DNA from 2 places in the Streptomyces sp. NBC_00212 genome. Region 1 is predicted to be linked to the other one. Evidence: predicted binding sites of a transcription regulator. Region 1 holds the regulator's gene; the other holds the start of a gene.

Region 1 (7,522 bases):
GAGCTTGGAGGCGGAGTCGAAGTCGCCGTCGCGCTGGGCGCGTTCGGCCTGGCCGCGCAGGTCGTCGAGCCGCTCCTTCAGCTCACCGACCCGGTTGAGGCCCTGCTTCTCCTTCTCCCAGCGGGCGGTGAGGCCGCGCAGCTCCTCCTCCTTGTCGGCGAGGTCCTTGCGGAGCTTGTCGAGGCGCTGGATGGAACCGGCGTCGGTCTCGTTCTTGAGCGCCAGCTCCTCCATCTTCAACCGGTCGACGGCGCGCTGGAGTTCGTCGATCTCGACCGGGGACGAGTCGATCTCCATACGGAGCCGGGACGCCGCCTCGTCGACGAGGTCGATGGCCTTGTCGGGCAGGAAGCGGGAGGTGATGTACCGGTCGGAGAGGGTGGCGGCCGCGACCAGGGCGCTGTCCGCGATCTGCACCTTGTGGTGCGCCTCGTAACGGCCCTTCAGGCCGCGCAGGATCGCGATGGTGTCCTCGACGGACGGCTCGGCGACCAGGACCTGCTGGAAGCGGCGCTCAAGGGCCGGGTCCTTCTCGATGCGCTCGCGGTACTCGTCGAGCGTGGTCGCGCCGACCATGCGGAGCTCGCCGCGGGCCAGCATGGGCTTGAGCATGTTGCCCGCGTCCATCGCCGAGTCGCCGCCCGCGCCGGCGCCGACCACGGTGTGCAGCTCGTCGATGAACGTGATGATCTGGCCATCACTCTCCTTGATCTCGGAGAGGACGGTCTTGAGGCGTTCCTCGAACTCGCCCCGGTACTTCGCGCCCGCGACCATCGCGCCGAGGTCGAGCGAGACCAGCTTCTTGTTCTTCAGCGACTCCGGCACGTCGCCCTTCACGATGCGCTGGGCGAGCCCTTCGACGACGGCGGTCTTGCCGACGCCGGGCTCACCGATCAGCACCGGGTTGTTCTTGGTACGCCGCGAAAGTACCTGGACGACCCGGCGGATCTCCTGATCCCGGCCGATGACCGGGTCGAGCTTGCCCTCGCGGGCGGCCGCCGTGAAGTCCGTACCGAACTTCTCCAGCGCCTTGTACTGACCCTCCGGGTCGGGTGTGGTCACCCGGCGCCCTCCCCTGCTCGTCTCGAACGCGTCAAGGAGCTTCTTCGCGCTCGCTCCCTGCTGGGAGAGGATCTCACCGGCCGGCCCGCCCTTGGCCGCCAGGCCGATCAGGAGGTGCTCGGTGGACAGGTAGTCGTCGCCCAGCTCCTTGGCGCGCTGGGCCGCGTCCGCGATGACGGCGAGCAGTTCGCGGTTGGGCTGGGGCGGGGCCACGGTGGAGCCGGTCACGCTCGGGAGCGCGCCGAGGAGCCGCTCGGCGCCGGAGCGCACGGCGGCCTGATCCGCGTCCACGGCGGCCAGCAGGTCAGTGATGTTCTCGTTGTCCTGGCCCTCCAGGAGCGCGAGCAGCAGATGCGCGGGGGTCAGATCCGGGTGGCCCCCGGCGACGGCCCGGTCGCTTGCCGCGTTGATCGCGTCCCGGCTCTTGTTGGTCAGCTCGGCATCCACGTGCGTTCGCTCCTCCTCGTCGTACGCCTTGGCAATGACTTCACCACCTATGACCCTTCCAACGTACACAAAGTTGAGCGCATTCCGCTCAAGGTGTTGTGAAGGGAAGGCGCGGGCTAGGTTTCTTGGCCATGGCCACAGACGTACGCAAGCCCGACGACGCCTATCTCAGCTTCTGGCGCGAGCGCCACATCTGCACCTTGACGACGCCGCGGCCGGACGGCTCGCCGCACGTGACGCCGGTGGGAGTGACGTACGACCCGGAGGCAGGGCTCGCGCGGATCATCTGCAACAAGAACAGCCGGAAGGTCGCCAACGTCCTCGCGGCGCTCGCGGCGGACCCGGCGGGCGCGCGGGTCGCGGTCTGCCAGCTGGCGGGCCGGCGCTGGGCGACGCTGGAGGGGCGCGCGGTCGTGCGCACGGAGCCCGAGCTCATCGCGGACGCGGTGGAGCGCTATACGGAGCGCTACCAGCGGACCCCGGCCCCGAACCCGGACCGGGTGCTGATCGAGATCAGGCTGACCAGGGCGATGGGCAACGCCTGAGACGCCTGCCGCCGGCACCCGGACAGCACAACGGCGCCATCGTGTTCAGGTCCACGATGGCGCCGCTGTGTGGGGGAAGCACCTGCGCGATGTACAACGACGGGGGATCGCGTCAGGCACTGCGGGGGGTGGCGGTGGATGAATCGGGTTGAGCCTCCGACTCGAAAAGCTGGTGGTCACGTTGGTCAAGATTCACGAAGACCATGCCGTACCGGACAACACAGCGAATGGGCTGCGGTGCCCCGCGCGGCCGGCGCAGGCACCGGTAGGCACGGACGTCTTCGTCGTCCTCACGGGCGATCAGGATCGGCTCACCGAGCAGGGTGACCATCAACGAATCGCCACGAAAAGGAACTGCTGTGGCGAGGTCGATGAAGTGCCACCCCGAGCGGTAGGCCGTGGCCATTTCGCGACGGAAGGTGCGGTCGTCGGGCGGGAAGCTCATGCGACGGCACCCTTAGGAGCGGTCTCCCAGGTGACGTCGCCGCCTATCGCCACGACCTTCGGTGCGATCTCCCAGGTGACGTCCAGTGCGGTCGTTGCTCCGGACTTCGCGGGGTGGGTCTCCCAAGTGACGTCCCCAGGCGCCGAGAGAGCGCAGAGAGCAGCCGCCACAACGGCTGTCGTGCTTAGTGCTCGAACCATCCTGCTCATGGCCGATCTCCACCTCTTTTGATCATTACCTCCCCCCGCGGATACGACGATGGCCCACTCCGGCCACTTGCACCAGCGCAGCCAGGCATCATGTTCCTGTAATTCAAAAGGATGAGGGGGGTGCAACTAGGTTGAAACAAGGGCACATAGGACACGATCACGGCCCGGTTGATCTGTGCGAGACAGGAACGGCTCTGTACGCCCTTGCCCTGCGTACAGGCGGGATATCCCGCTCAGAGGCCGACTCCGCCCCGTGCCTGGTCGACCTCACCCTGCTCCGCCCCGATCCCGACGACGCCCAGCTGCTGCGCCCGGTTCCGCCCACGGTGGTGCTCAACCTGCTGACCCAGCCGCTGGAACGCGAGATCCAGGAGCGCAGAAAACTCTCGGTCGCCCTCGCCGACACCTTCGAGCCATTCATGTCGATCGCGACGCCCGCGACCACCGGCACGCACGCGATCACGGTCCTCGAAGGCCTCGAACTGATCAACGCGACCCTCGACCGCGTCATCAACGAATGCACCGAGGAACTGCTCGTCATCCAGCCCGGCAGCGGCCGCCGGCCCGAGAGCTTCGAGGCGGGCCTGCGCCGCATAGAGCCGCTGCTCGCCCGCGGCGTGGAGATGCGCACCCTCTACCAGCACACCGCCCGCCACCACTCCGCCACCATCGGCTACGTGGAACGGATCGCTCCGTACGGTCTGGAGGTGCGCACCCTTGAGGAGATCATCGACCGGCTCATCATCATGGACCGCAAGATCGCCTTCATACCCGCCCGCAGCGACCGCCAAGTCGCCCTGGAACTGCGGCACGAGGGGCTCGTGCAGTACCTGGTGGGCGTCTTCGACCAGTTCTGGCAGTACGCCACCCCGTGGGACGACGAGGTGCCCTACCACCTGGAGACGGCCGGCATCACCGGCGTCCAGCGCTCCATCGCCAAGCTCCTGGTGGAGGGCCACGTGGACGAGGCGATCGCCCGCCGCCTGGGCATGAACGTACGCACCTGCCGCGCGCACATCGCCAAGCTGGCGGCCGCGCTCGGCAGCGGGAGCCGGGCCCAACTCGGCTTCCTCATCGCCCAGTCCGGCATCCTGGACCAGGACGCCTGAAACCGTCACCGCGGGGCGACCGGGTGCGCGGGGCCGCCGAGGCCGGCCCGGGCGATGCGGACGCCGAGCTGTGCGCGGCTGGAGGAGCCGAGCGCCTCGGCGAGGCGGCCGATGTGGTGGCGGCAGGTGCGCACGCTGATGCCGAGCCGCTGCGCGACGACCGCGTCCTGGTGGCCCTCGGCGAGCAGCGCCGCGATGACCCGCTCGCGGTGCGTGACGCCGGCGATGCCGGTCGCCGCCGGTACGGGTTCGGCGAGCGGGACGGCCCGGTTCCACAGGCACTCGAAGACCGTCACCAGGTGGCCGACGAGGGCGGGCTGGCGCAGCTCCAGGGCGCTGGTGCGCTCCGGGTTGGCGGGCAGGAACGCCACCGTGCGGTCGAAGACCATCATCCGGTCGGTGACCTCGTCCAGGGTGCGCACCTCGGCGCCGTCGCCGAGCCGCTCCAAGTAGGCGTTCAGGGCGGGCCCGTAGCGGGCCACGTGCGTGTACAGGGTGCGCATCCGCGCGCCGCGGGCCACGAGCGCCGGGTCCCGCGTCGAGGCGTGCGCCAGGATGCTCGGCGAGCGGATCCCGTCGGGCTGCACGGTCAGCATCTCGGTGGTGCAGGCGGCCGAGGCCGCGGCGATGGCCGCGTCGATCTCGTCGAAGCCGTCGAGCACGCGGACGGCCGCGCAGGGTTCGGGGGTGTGTGTGCCGATCGACGCGTACCGCTCGAAGGCCTCGGCGATCCGGCCCGCCCTGCGCCGCGTGTCGGCGAGGCCGTCGTGGATGCCGCGCACCAGCAGAGCCACGGCAGCGGCGTCCACCTCGCCGCCCCCCGGCCCCGCGTCCCCGTGAGTCGAGCTGCTCATACTGACCACCACGATGCATCCGGAGTCGCCGGGCCACCACCATCATGTTGCTGCACTGCATCAACTGGAGGTGGAATAAAGCTTGACATGTCCAGATCTTGCATGTGCCGCGGCTCACCGAGGGTGCGCGTCCAGGCCCAACTGTGCGATGCGGACGCCGAGTTGGGTGCGGCTGGAGCTGCCGAGGACGTCGGCGAGGCGGCTGATGTGGTGGCGGCAGGTGCGCACGCTGATGCCGAGCCGCTGCGCGATCACCGCGTCCTGGTGGCCCTCGGCGAGCAGCGCCGCGATGACCCGCTCGCGGTGCGTGACGCCCTCGATGTCGGTGGCCGCGGGCACGGCCTCGGTCAGCGGCACCGCGAGCCGCCACAGCCGCTCGAAGACGGTCGCCAGGTACTCGACGAGCGCCGGGTGGCGCAGCTCCAGGGCGCTGCTGTCGTCCGCGGCGGCCGGGATGATCGCCACCGTACGGTCGAACAGGAGGAGCCGGTCGGTGACTTCGTCGAGGGTGCGCACCTCGACCGCGCGGCCCTCCAGCTGGTGCAGGTAGTCGGCGAGACCGGTGCCGTAGCGGGCGACGTGGGTGTACAGGGTGCGCATCCGCACCCCGCGCTCCACCATGTCCAGGGCCCGCGGCAGCGCCTGCGACAGGACGTGCTCGGGGCGGATGCCGCGGGGCTGGATGGTGAGGGCCTCGGTGGTGCAGCCGGCGATCGCGTCGTCGATGGCCGCGTTGATGCGGGGGATGCCGTCCAGGACGCGGATGGCCTCGGTGCCGGCCGGCGCGGGCGCGTCGAGGGCGGCGAACCGCTCGAACGCCGCCGCCACCGCGCCCGTTCGGGCCTGGCTCGCCGCGATGTCCTCGTGGATGCCGCGCAACAGCCGTGCCATCACCGCCTGCGGGGAGGTCGGCAGGAGCCATTCGAGGGCGCCCGGGTCGGGGTGCAGGAGCCCGAGATCGATCAGGCAGGTGGCGTCGCCCGCGGCCTCGCGCGCGAGGCGTCCGGCGCGCAGCGCCTGCGCGTACGCCCGTTCCCCGGCCGCGCACAGCCGGTCCGCGCCATGCGGATGCGCCACCTGCTCAGACATGCCCTCCCCCGCCTCCCTGCGACCGAGCCCGATGACCTTATCCCCATCGGACCCCGCGTTCACGGTGATCGCCGAGTGAGCGCCAGGTGATCGCGGAGTGAGCTCCGGGCGCGAAAGACCCGCCGCCCCCGAAGGGGACAGCGGGCCTTTTCAGACGCGTACGGGGGCCGGAGCCTACCGGGCTACTCCGACGACCTCTTCGGGCGCCAGACGACCAGCGCGCTGGCCTGCTGGACGTCCTGGTACGGGACCAGGTCCCGGCGGTAGGACGCGTGCACCTGGGCCTCGCGCTGCTGCATGGCGACGGCCGCGCCCTCGACCGCGGAGGACAGCTCGGCGACCCGGGCCTGGAGGGCGGCGACCTGGTGCTCCAGCTCGATGATGCGCTTGATGCCCGCCAGGTTGATGCCCTCGTCCTGCGACAACTGCTGCACCGTACGCAGCAGTTCGATGTCACGGGCCGAGTAGCGCCGGCCGCGCCCGGCCGTGCGGTCGGGCGAGACCAGGCCGAGGCGGTCGTACTGCCGCAGGGTCTGCGGGTGGAGGCCCGAGAGCTGGGCCGCCACCGAGATGACGTACACCGGCGTCTCTTCGTTCAACTCGTAAGCCCTAGAGCCAAATTGAGGCTGTCGACGCTGGCGGGGGTCCATCTCATGCTCCCTTCGCGGCCTGGAACAGTTCTGCCCGCGGGTCCTGGCCCGCAGTCGCCTCGCGGTAGGTCTCCAAGGCCTCGCGGGCCTTGTCGTCCAGTTCCTTCGGCACGGTCACCTCGACCGTGACCAGGAGGTCGCCCCGGGTGCCGTCCTTGCGGACCGCGCCCTTGCCGCGGGCCCGCATCGTACGGCCGTTGGGGGTGCCGGCGGGGAGTTTCAGGGTGACCGGCGGGCCGCTGAGGGTGGGCACCTTGACCTCGGCGCCGAGGGCGGCCTCCGTGAAGGTGACCGGCACCGTGACGGTGAGGTTGTCGTCCTTGCGGCCGAACACCGGGTGCGCGTCCACGTGGACGACGACGTACAGGTCGCCCGCGGGGCCGCCCCGCTCGCCCGGCGCGCCCTTGCCGCGAAGGCGGATGCGCTGGTTGTTGCTGACGCCCGCCGGGATGCGGACCTGCATGGTGCGCGAGGAACGCGCCCGGCCGCTGCCCTTGCAGACGTCGCACGGGTTCTCGGCGATCAGGCCGCGGCCCTTGCAGTCCACACACGGGTCGGTCAGCGAGAAGCCGCCGCCCGAGCCGCGCGAGACCTGGCCGGTGCCGACACAGGTCGGGCACACCCGGGGCGTGCCGTTCTTGTCGCCGGTGCCCGAACAGGCCTTGCAGGGGGACTGGCTGGACAGCCGGATCGGGACGGTGGCCCCGTCGACCGCCTCGGTGAAGCTGAGCGTCACCTCGGACTCCAGGTCCTGCCCCCGGCGCGGCTGGGTGCGCGTGCCGGTGCCGGCGCCGCCCCGGTTGAACAGGCCGCCGAACACGTCGCCGAGGCCGCCGCCGAAGCCGCCCGCCCCGGCGCCGCCGCCGGGCTGCTGCCCGCCGAACAGGTCGCCCAGGTCGAAGTTGAAGCTGCCGCCGCCGGCTCCGGGACCGGCCCGGAAGCCGCCGTTGCCGAACAGGGCGCGCGCCTCGTCGTACTCCTTGCGCTTCTTGGGGTCGCCGAGGATGTCGTTGGCCTCGGAGATCTCCTTGAAGCGCTCCTCCGCCTTGGTGTCGCCCTTGTTGGCGTCGGGGTGGTTCTCGCGCGCGAGCTTGCGGTACGCCTTCTTGATC
Region 2 (7,522 bases), 1.7 Mb from region 1:
GTCAGCGACACCTCACCGGTCATCGCCACGTCGGTTCGCACCTGCCGCCCCGAGAGCAGCGAGGACAGCGCGGTGACCAGCGTGATGCCGGCGCTCGGGCCGTCCTTGGGGACCGCGCCCGCCGGGAAGTGGACGTGCACGCCCCGGTCCTTCAAGTCCCCCACGGGAAGCTCCAGTTCGGCCCCGTGCGAGCGCAGGAAGCTCAGCGCGATCTGCGCGGACTCCTTCATCACGTCGCCGAGCTGACCGGTGAGGGTCAGGCCCGCCGCGCCCGTCTCCGGGTCGGCGAGGGAGGCCTCGACGAACAGGACGTCGCCGCCGGCCCCGGTGACGGCGAGGCCGGTGGCCACGCCCGGCACCGCGGTGCGCCGCTCGGCCGGGTCCTGGGCGGACTCGGGCACGTGGTGCGGGCGCCCGATCAGGCTCCGCAGCCCGTCCGGGGTGATGGTGAACGGGAGCTCCTGCTGGTCCAGTTCGTGCTGGGCGGCCACCTTGCGGAGCAGCCGGGCGATCGAGCGCTCCAGGTTCCGTACGCCCGCCTCCCGGGTGTACTCCCCCGCGAGCTTGCGCAGCGAGGCGTCTTCGAGGACGACCTCGCCGGGCTCCAGACCGGCCCGCTCCAGCTGGCGCGGCAGCAGGTGGTCCCGGGCGATGACGACCTTCTCGTCCTCGGTGTAGCCGTCGAGGCGGACCAGCTCCATGCGGTCGAGCAGCGCCTCGGGGATGGCTTCGAGGACGTTGGCGGTGGCGAGGAACACCACGTCGCTCAGGTCGAGCTCGACCTCCAGGTAGTGGTCGCGGAAGGTGTGGTTCTGCGCCGGGTCGAGGACTTCGAGCAGGGCGGCGGCCGGGTCGCCCCGGAAGTCGGAGCCCACCTTGTCGATCTCGTCGAGCAGCACGACCGGGTTCATGGACCCGGCCTCCTTGATGGCCCGTACGATCCGGCCGGGCAGGGCGCCGACGTAGGTGCGCCGGTGGCCGCGGATCTCGGCCTCGTCGCGTACGCCGCCGAGTGCGACGCGTACGAACTTGCGCCCCATGGCGTGGGCCACGGACTCGCCGAGCGAGGTCTTGCCGACGCCGGGCGGGCCGACGAGCGCCAGAACCGCGCCCCCGCGCCGCCCGCCGACCACGCCCAGGCCCCGGTCGGCGCGCCGCTTGCGCACGGCCAGGTATTCGGTGATGCGCTCCTTCACGTCCTTCAGGCCGGCGTGCTCGGCGTCGAGGATCGCGCGGGCGCCGCGGATGTCGTAGACGTCCTCGGTGGTCTCGTTCCAGGGCAGTTCGAGGACGGTGTCGAGCCAGGTGCGGATCCAGGAGCCCTCGGGCGACTGGTCGCTGGAACGCTCCAGCTTGTCGACTTCCTTGAGGGCGGCCTCGCGGACCTTCTCGGGCAGGTCGGCGGCCTCGACGCGGGCGCGGTAGTCGTCGCTCTCGTCCTCCTCGCCGCTCTCACCGTTGAGCTCGCGCAGCTCCTTGCGCACGGCATCGAGCTGGCGGCGCAGCAGGAACTCGCGCTGCTGCTTGTCCACGCCTTCCTGTACGTCCTTGGCGATGGACTCGGCGACGTCCTGCTCGGCGAGGTGCTCGCGGAGCTGCTCGGTGGCGAGCTTGAGGCGGGCGACCGGGTCGCTCGTCTCCAGGAGCTCGACCTTCTGGGCGGTGGTGAGGAACGGCGAGTAGCCGGAGTTGTCGGCGAGCGTGGAGACGCCCTCGATCTGCTGGACCCGGTCGACGACCTGCCAGGCCCCGCGCTTCTTCAGCCAGTCGGTGGCGAGCGCCTTGTACTCCTTGACCAGCTCGGTCACCTGGCCCGGCAGCGGTTCGGGCAGCGTCTCCTCGATCCGCGTGCCCTCCACCCACAGCGCGGCCCCGGGCCCGGTGGTGCCGGACCCGATCCGCACGCGGTGGCGGCCCCGGATGAGGGCGCCCGGGTCGCCGTCGGAAAGCCGGCCGACCTGCTCGACGGTCCCGAGCACACCGGTCCCGGCGTACGTTCCGTCGATCCGCGGCACGAGCAGCACCTGCGGCTTCCCCTGCTCGGGCCGCGCGGCGGCCTGCGCGGCCTCGACGGCGGCCCGCACCTCGGCATCGGACAGGTCCAGCGGAACCACCATGCCGGGCAGCACGACCTCGTCGTCGAGCGGCAGCACGGGCAGGTCGGTCGGTGTGTACGCCGTGGACTCGGTAGCCATGATCTCCCCTTCGGCAGTCAAGTTGAGCTATGCCGACTCAATGCAGCTGAGTCGAGGAATGTTCCCCGAGCGGTGTTCGCTCTGAGCGATCACCCGGTACAGGCCCTGCGACCAGGCCCGGAACGCTTCAGCCGCCCAGGGCGACGGCCGCCGCGATCGCCGGGCCGAAGGCGCCGCCGAGCTGGTAGCAGAGGTTGAACAGGCCGATCGCGGTGGAGCGCTGGGCGGCCGGCGCGGCCGTGGTCGCGTACACCGAGAGGGTCGCCTGGCCGGTACTGGTGGCGAGCAGCGCCAGCGTCGCGACCAGCAGGAGCAGCGGGGCCCAGGGGGTCAGCACGGCGGTGAGCGGGGCGAGCGCGCCGACGGCGAGCAGGATCGTCAGGACGCGCCGACGGCTCATGCGGGCCGAGGCCGCGGCGAGCGCCATGGAGAGCGCGGACCCGGCGAGCAGGGCGACCAGCTGGCCGGTCCCGATGGTGGCGGCCGACCAGTCGGTGCGGTCGCGCAGCAGCTGCGGGACGGTGAAGAGCAGCGCGAAGTACGAGGTCGCAAGCGTGCAGGCGAGCACGGCGGAGAGGACGAACGCGCGGGTGCGGAGCAGGGCCGCGGGCACGAAGCCGGTGGGGTGGGACCGGATGTGCAGGGCGAGCAGCACGGCCGTCGCCAGCGAGGCGGCCACCGCCGGGAGCGGGTAGCGCGGCACGAGCACGAGGGCCGTCACCGCCAGGACGAGGAGGGCGGCGCCCCGGCCGTCGAAGGGGGTGCTCCGCGGCGGCGCGGACAGGTCGGCGCGGCGCACGACCGCGGGCAGGGCGAGGAGGGCGACCGCGCCGACGGCCAGCGAAAGGCGCCAGGAGGCGGCGTCCGCGATCACGGACCCGAGCAGCGGGCCGACCGCGCCCAGCGCGCCGAAGCCCGCCGCGATCACGCCCATCCGCCGGACCGAGCCCGCCAGGCTCATGGCCGCGGCGATGAGGCCCGCGGCGCCCGCGGCCTGGGCGGCCCGGCCGGCCATGGCCAGGGGCAGCCAGGGCGCCGCCGCGAGGACCGCGGTGCCGGCCGCGATCAGGGCGGCGCTCACCTTGAGCATGGCGCCGAGGCCGCGGCGCCGCAGCAGGCCCGCCATCAGCGGGGTGCCCACCGCCATGGCCCAGGCGAAGACGGTCACGAGCCAGGTCGCACCGGCCGGCGAGACGCCCAGCGAGCGGGCCATGCCGGGCAGGATCAGGACGGGGCCGTTGGCGCTGGCGGCGGCCGGGGTGGCCATCAACGCCAGCCACAGGGCCGGGACTTGGCGCGGTACGGGCGCCGCGGAAGGAGCGGCGGAGGGTGTCGCCGGCGTGGCGCGGTGGGGGCGGGTCGGGGTGGGCACAGACATGGTGGACGGCTCCAGGACGTGGCGCGGCGGGGCGGGTTGGACCCCTGAGGGGCGGCCCGAGCGGTTCGGGCGGGGCGGTTCGAATGGCTCGGGCCGGGTCGGGGCCGTTCAAGCCGTGGTGACGACCTGGTCGTAGGCGAGCCGGGGTGAGCGCGGGTACCAGGCGTCCGGTCCCGGGCGGCCTATGTTCACGACCATCAGCGGGGTGTGGTCGTCGTCGAGGAACTCCTTCTGCACGCCGGGGAAGTCGAACCCGGCCATCGGCCCGGCGGCAAGCCCCGCGGCCCGCACGCCGAGGATGAAGTACGCCGCCTGGAGGGTCGCGTTGAGCGGCGCGGACTCCTCCCGGACCGTGCGGTCGGCGAAGAAGAGGTCCTTGGCCTGCGGGAAGTGCGGGAGCAGCGCCGGGAGTTCCTCGTGGAACTCGTTGTCGGCGGCGAGGATCGCGACCAGCGGGGCGGCCTCGGTCTTCGGCCGGTTGCCCTCGGCCATGAGGTCCACGAGCCGCCCGCGGGCTTCGGCGAACCGGACCAGGACCACCCGCAGCGGCGACTGGTTGTACGCGGTGGGGGCGTACTTGACCAGGTCGTACACCGCTTGGACCTGCTCTTCGCTCACCGGCTCGGGGGTGAACGTGTTGGCGGTGCGCGCCTCGCGGAAGAGGAGGTCCTGAGCGGCGGGGTGGAGGGTCAGCTCATTGGTCGGCCCGGACATCGGGTACTCCTGTCGTTCAGACTCGGCAATCTCGGTAGTGAGATAAAAGCATCTGACACTCCCAGAATCAAGTATCTCGAAACTAAGAGAACCAGAACTGATATGGTTTTGACCGAAAGAGTCGGAACCGAGAGGAGTGGTGGCCATGAGCGACGTCGTGGACAAGATCGTCGACCAGTGGAGCAAGGAGCGCCCCGAGGTCGTGGACGACCTCTGGTCGGTGCAGTTCGTCGGGCGCGTACAGCGGCTGGCCCTGGCGATCGACAAGTCGATCAAGGCGACGGCGGCCGAACACGGCCTGGACGTGGGCGAGTTCGACGTCCTCACCACGCTGAAGCGTTCCGGGCCGCCCTACGCCCTCACCGCCGGAACCTTCCTCAAGGCGTCGATGGTGTCCTCCGGCACGATCACCAACCGGGTCGACAAGATGGAGGCCAAGGGCCTGGTGGAGCGGGTGCGCGACGGGGAGGACCGGCGCACCGTCAAGATCCGCCTCACCGAGCGCGGGCACGAGGTCACCCGGGCCGCCTTCGACGACCACCTGTCGAGCCACGCGCGCCTGCTCGCCGACGTGGACCGCGAGCTGGTCGAGAAGGCCGCCGACAGCCTGCGTCAGGTACTGGAAGCCCTCGGCGACACCAGCATCAAGTAACGGAGTCCCGCCGAGGCGGGACAGGGACGATCAGAAACGGTAAGGTTCAGAAGGCAACTTCACCTATTACCAAACCCAGGGGGCGGCAATGACGTCGACGGCGGCGGCAGCACCGGATCGAGCCACCATCGGCACGCTGGTACGGGCCTGGATCGACGGCTGGATCGTTTCGCGCGGAACCTCCGACCCGATCGACCGCCCCTGGGGCTGGACGATCGACGCCGGACAGGCCAACCACGTGTCGCGCCATGTGCTGCCCGCGCCCGCCGAGGCGGACGTCCGCGCGCTGGCCGCCACGAGCGTGCCCGGAACGTGGCTGAAGCTGTTCGCCGATGACGACACCGTGCGGCCGTGGCTGACCGAGGGCTGGCAGTTCGACCAGCCCGGCTACCTGATGACGATCCCGCTGACCGTCGAACGCCCCGAAGTCCCGGCCGGCTACACCGTGACGACCTGGACCCGGGGCGGCGTGACCCGAGTCCTGGTCCGTACTACGGAGGGCCACTTCGCGGCCCGCGGCCAGATAGCCCCGACGGGCCGGACAGCGGTGGCCGACCAGATAGAAACCGCCCCCACGCACCAACGCCGAGGCCTGGCCAGCCTGGTGATGCGCACCCTGCAGAACACGGCGTACGAGGCAGGCGCGAGCACGGGAATCCTGGTCGGCACCCCGGCGGGCCGGTCCCTGTACTCGGCCTTGGGCTGGGAGACGCACTCGGCGATGGCGAGCCTGTATTTCAGGGCGACGGAGGGATAGACGGAGGGGTGAGGGCGCGACCGCCCCTCAGCCAGCCGTCGCGTTCCGCACCCGTCGTACCGCCGGCCAGCACGCCACCCCCACCAGGAGGGCCACCGGGTGGCCCCAGGCTGCCAGGGGTTCTGTCATGTCCAGCAGGTCTTCCACCAGGAGGGCGCCCACCACGGTCAGGGTCGTCCAGCGGAGCAGGGGGGTCAGCAGGCCCGTCAGGGCGCCCACCGTTGCCATCAGGCCGAAGCTGATGCCGTAGTCCAGGCGGTGCAGCGAGCTTTCGGGGAGGTGGCCGGCCAGCACCGAGAGGGCCACCGGGACCTCGGTGACCAGGGTCGCCACCACGTGGCCGAGGAGGAACACGCCCGCCGTGCGCCAGCCGCCGATCCGGCGTTCCAGCGCGGCCAGCACGAAGATGAAGACCACGGCATACGGCGAGGCGATGCCTCCCGCTATCCACAGCGCGCTCGCGAAGATCGCCAGGACCGGTGTCGTCGACAGGTGGGCCACATCCGTGCTGGACGCCTGGAGCAGGGTGTCCACCGTGTCCGGATCGCCGTAGTCGGTGTACAGCGAGGTCACCAGGAGCAGCACCGCGTAGCCGAAGGCGAACGGTGTCGTGGTCGGCGAGGGGAGCAGCCGGCCGGCCCGGGCGAGCCGGCCCCGTACGCCCGGGGCGCCGGGGGCCGGGGCGAGCGCGGGCTCCGGGTTCGGGCGCTGGGCCGGTATCGCGTCGAGCCGGGCGGGCATCGAGTCGAGCGGGGCCGTCGGCAAGGGGCCTTCCGCCGTGGCGGGACGGCGGGTTTCGAGCGGGTGCACCGGGTGAGGCCCCTCCCCCGGGACGCGGTGCTTGCGCGTCCCGAATCAAGCCACGCCCGTGATCTTCGGCCGTGTTCCGTGGTTCGTGTGCTGAGTACTGAGCGCCGAGTGCTGCGTCTTGTAACTCTGCGATCCGCGTTCCGTACTCGCTACGTCTTCCAACGGCTCACCTTCGGTGAACGACTCCTGCCCCGTCTATGGCGTGCGCCACACCGGACAACCTTTGACGCTTCCTGAGCGTCGGGGGCAACTCGCGTGCGCCGCGCCGCCGGACCCGGCATCCTCTGCGGCATGGACGACGGCATGGACGACATCACCACCCTCGACCGGCGCCAAGGGCCCCACGGGGAAGTCGTGCTGCGGCAGCGCGGGTCCCATTTCGAGATCATCGCCAACGGGTGCTTCCTCATGGACACGTCGGACGGCCGCTCGGAACGCCTTCTCATCGATGCGGCGTACGACACACTTCTGCCAGCCTCCAGCCGCCCCTCCGTTCTCATCGGCGGACTCGGCGTCGGCTTCTCGCTCGCACATGCGGCGCAGGACCCCCGCTGGGGCCAAATCGCCGTGGTGGAGAGGGAACAGGCCATCATCGACTGGCACCGGGCAGGTCCACTTGGCGCCATTTCCGGCCCGGCTCTGTCCGATTCGCGTACCCGGATCATCCCCGCCGATCTGGTCGATTACGTACGTACCGCACAGGACACCTTCGACGCGCTCTGCCTCGACATCGACAACGGGCCCGAGTGGACCGTCACCGAGGGCAACGGCGGACTGTACTCACCGGACGGACTCGCCCACTGCGCACGGCGGTTGAGCCCCGGCGGGGTGCTCGCCGTGTGGTCCGCGCGGCCGTCCGACACCTTTGAACAGGCTCTCCGTAATGCCGGATTCACTGGGGTAAATACCAAAGAGATCCGAGTTGCCCGGGGCGTCCCTGACGTGGTCCATCTCGGCGTTCGCCCTGCGTAGCCGAGACACGGAAAGTGCCTCTAGTCTCTGACCGACACAGGGGA

The links. Region 1 encodes HspR, which represses chaperone genes until heat shock. Its sites were predicted from a motif close to TTGAGNNNNNNNNNCTCAA; they were not measured.
Region 2: the regulator HspR is predicted to act here: its motif matches at 2,218-2,236, upstream of lon (endopeptidase La).

What each region holds. Positions count from the first base shown of each region.
Region 1 is NZ_CP108115.1:4,658,644-4,666,165, reverse strand. Features, by position in the region: gene clpB (ATP-dependent chaperone ClpB) at 1-1,509, opposite strand, end outside; gene OHA17_RS21450 (pyridoxamine 5'-phosphate oxidase family protein) at 1,641-2,054, shown strand; gene OHA17_RS21445 ((2Fe-2S)-binding protein) at 2,167-2,499, opposite strand; gene OHA17_RS21440 (helix-turn-helix transcriptional regulator) at 2,840-3,817, shown strand; gene OHA17_RS21435 (helix-turn-helix transcriptional regulator) at 3,823-4,671, opposite strand; gene OHA17_RS21430 (LuxR C-terminal-related transcriptional regulator) at 4,786-5,760, opposite strand; gene OHA17_RS21425 (heat shock protein transcriptional repressor HspR) at 5,943-6,410, opposite strand; gene dnaJ (molecular chaperone DnaJ) at 6,412-7,522, opposite strand, start outside.
Region 2 is NZ_CP108115.1:2,960,924-2,968,445, forward strand. Features, by position in the region: gene lon (endopeptidase La) at 1-2,195, opposite strand, end outside; gene OHA17_RS13270 (MFS transporter) at 2,323-3,573, opposite strand; gene OHA17_RS13275 (malonic semialdehyde reductase) at 3,682-4,287, opposite strand; gene OHA17_RS13280 (MarR family winged helix-turn-helix transcriptional regulator) at 4,433-4,939, shown strand; gene OHA17_RS13285 (GNAT family N-acetyltransferase) at 5,028-5,696, shown strand; gene OHA17_RS13290 (rhomboid-like protein) at 5,724-6,506, opposite strand; gene OHA17_RS13295 (spermidine synthase) at 6,798-7,478, shown strand.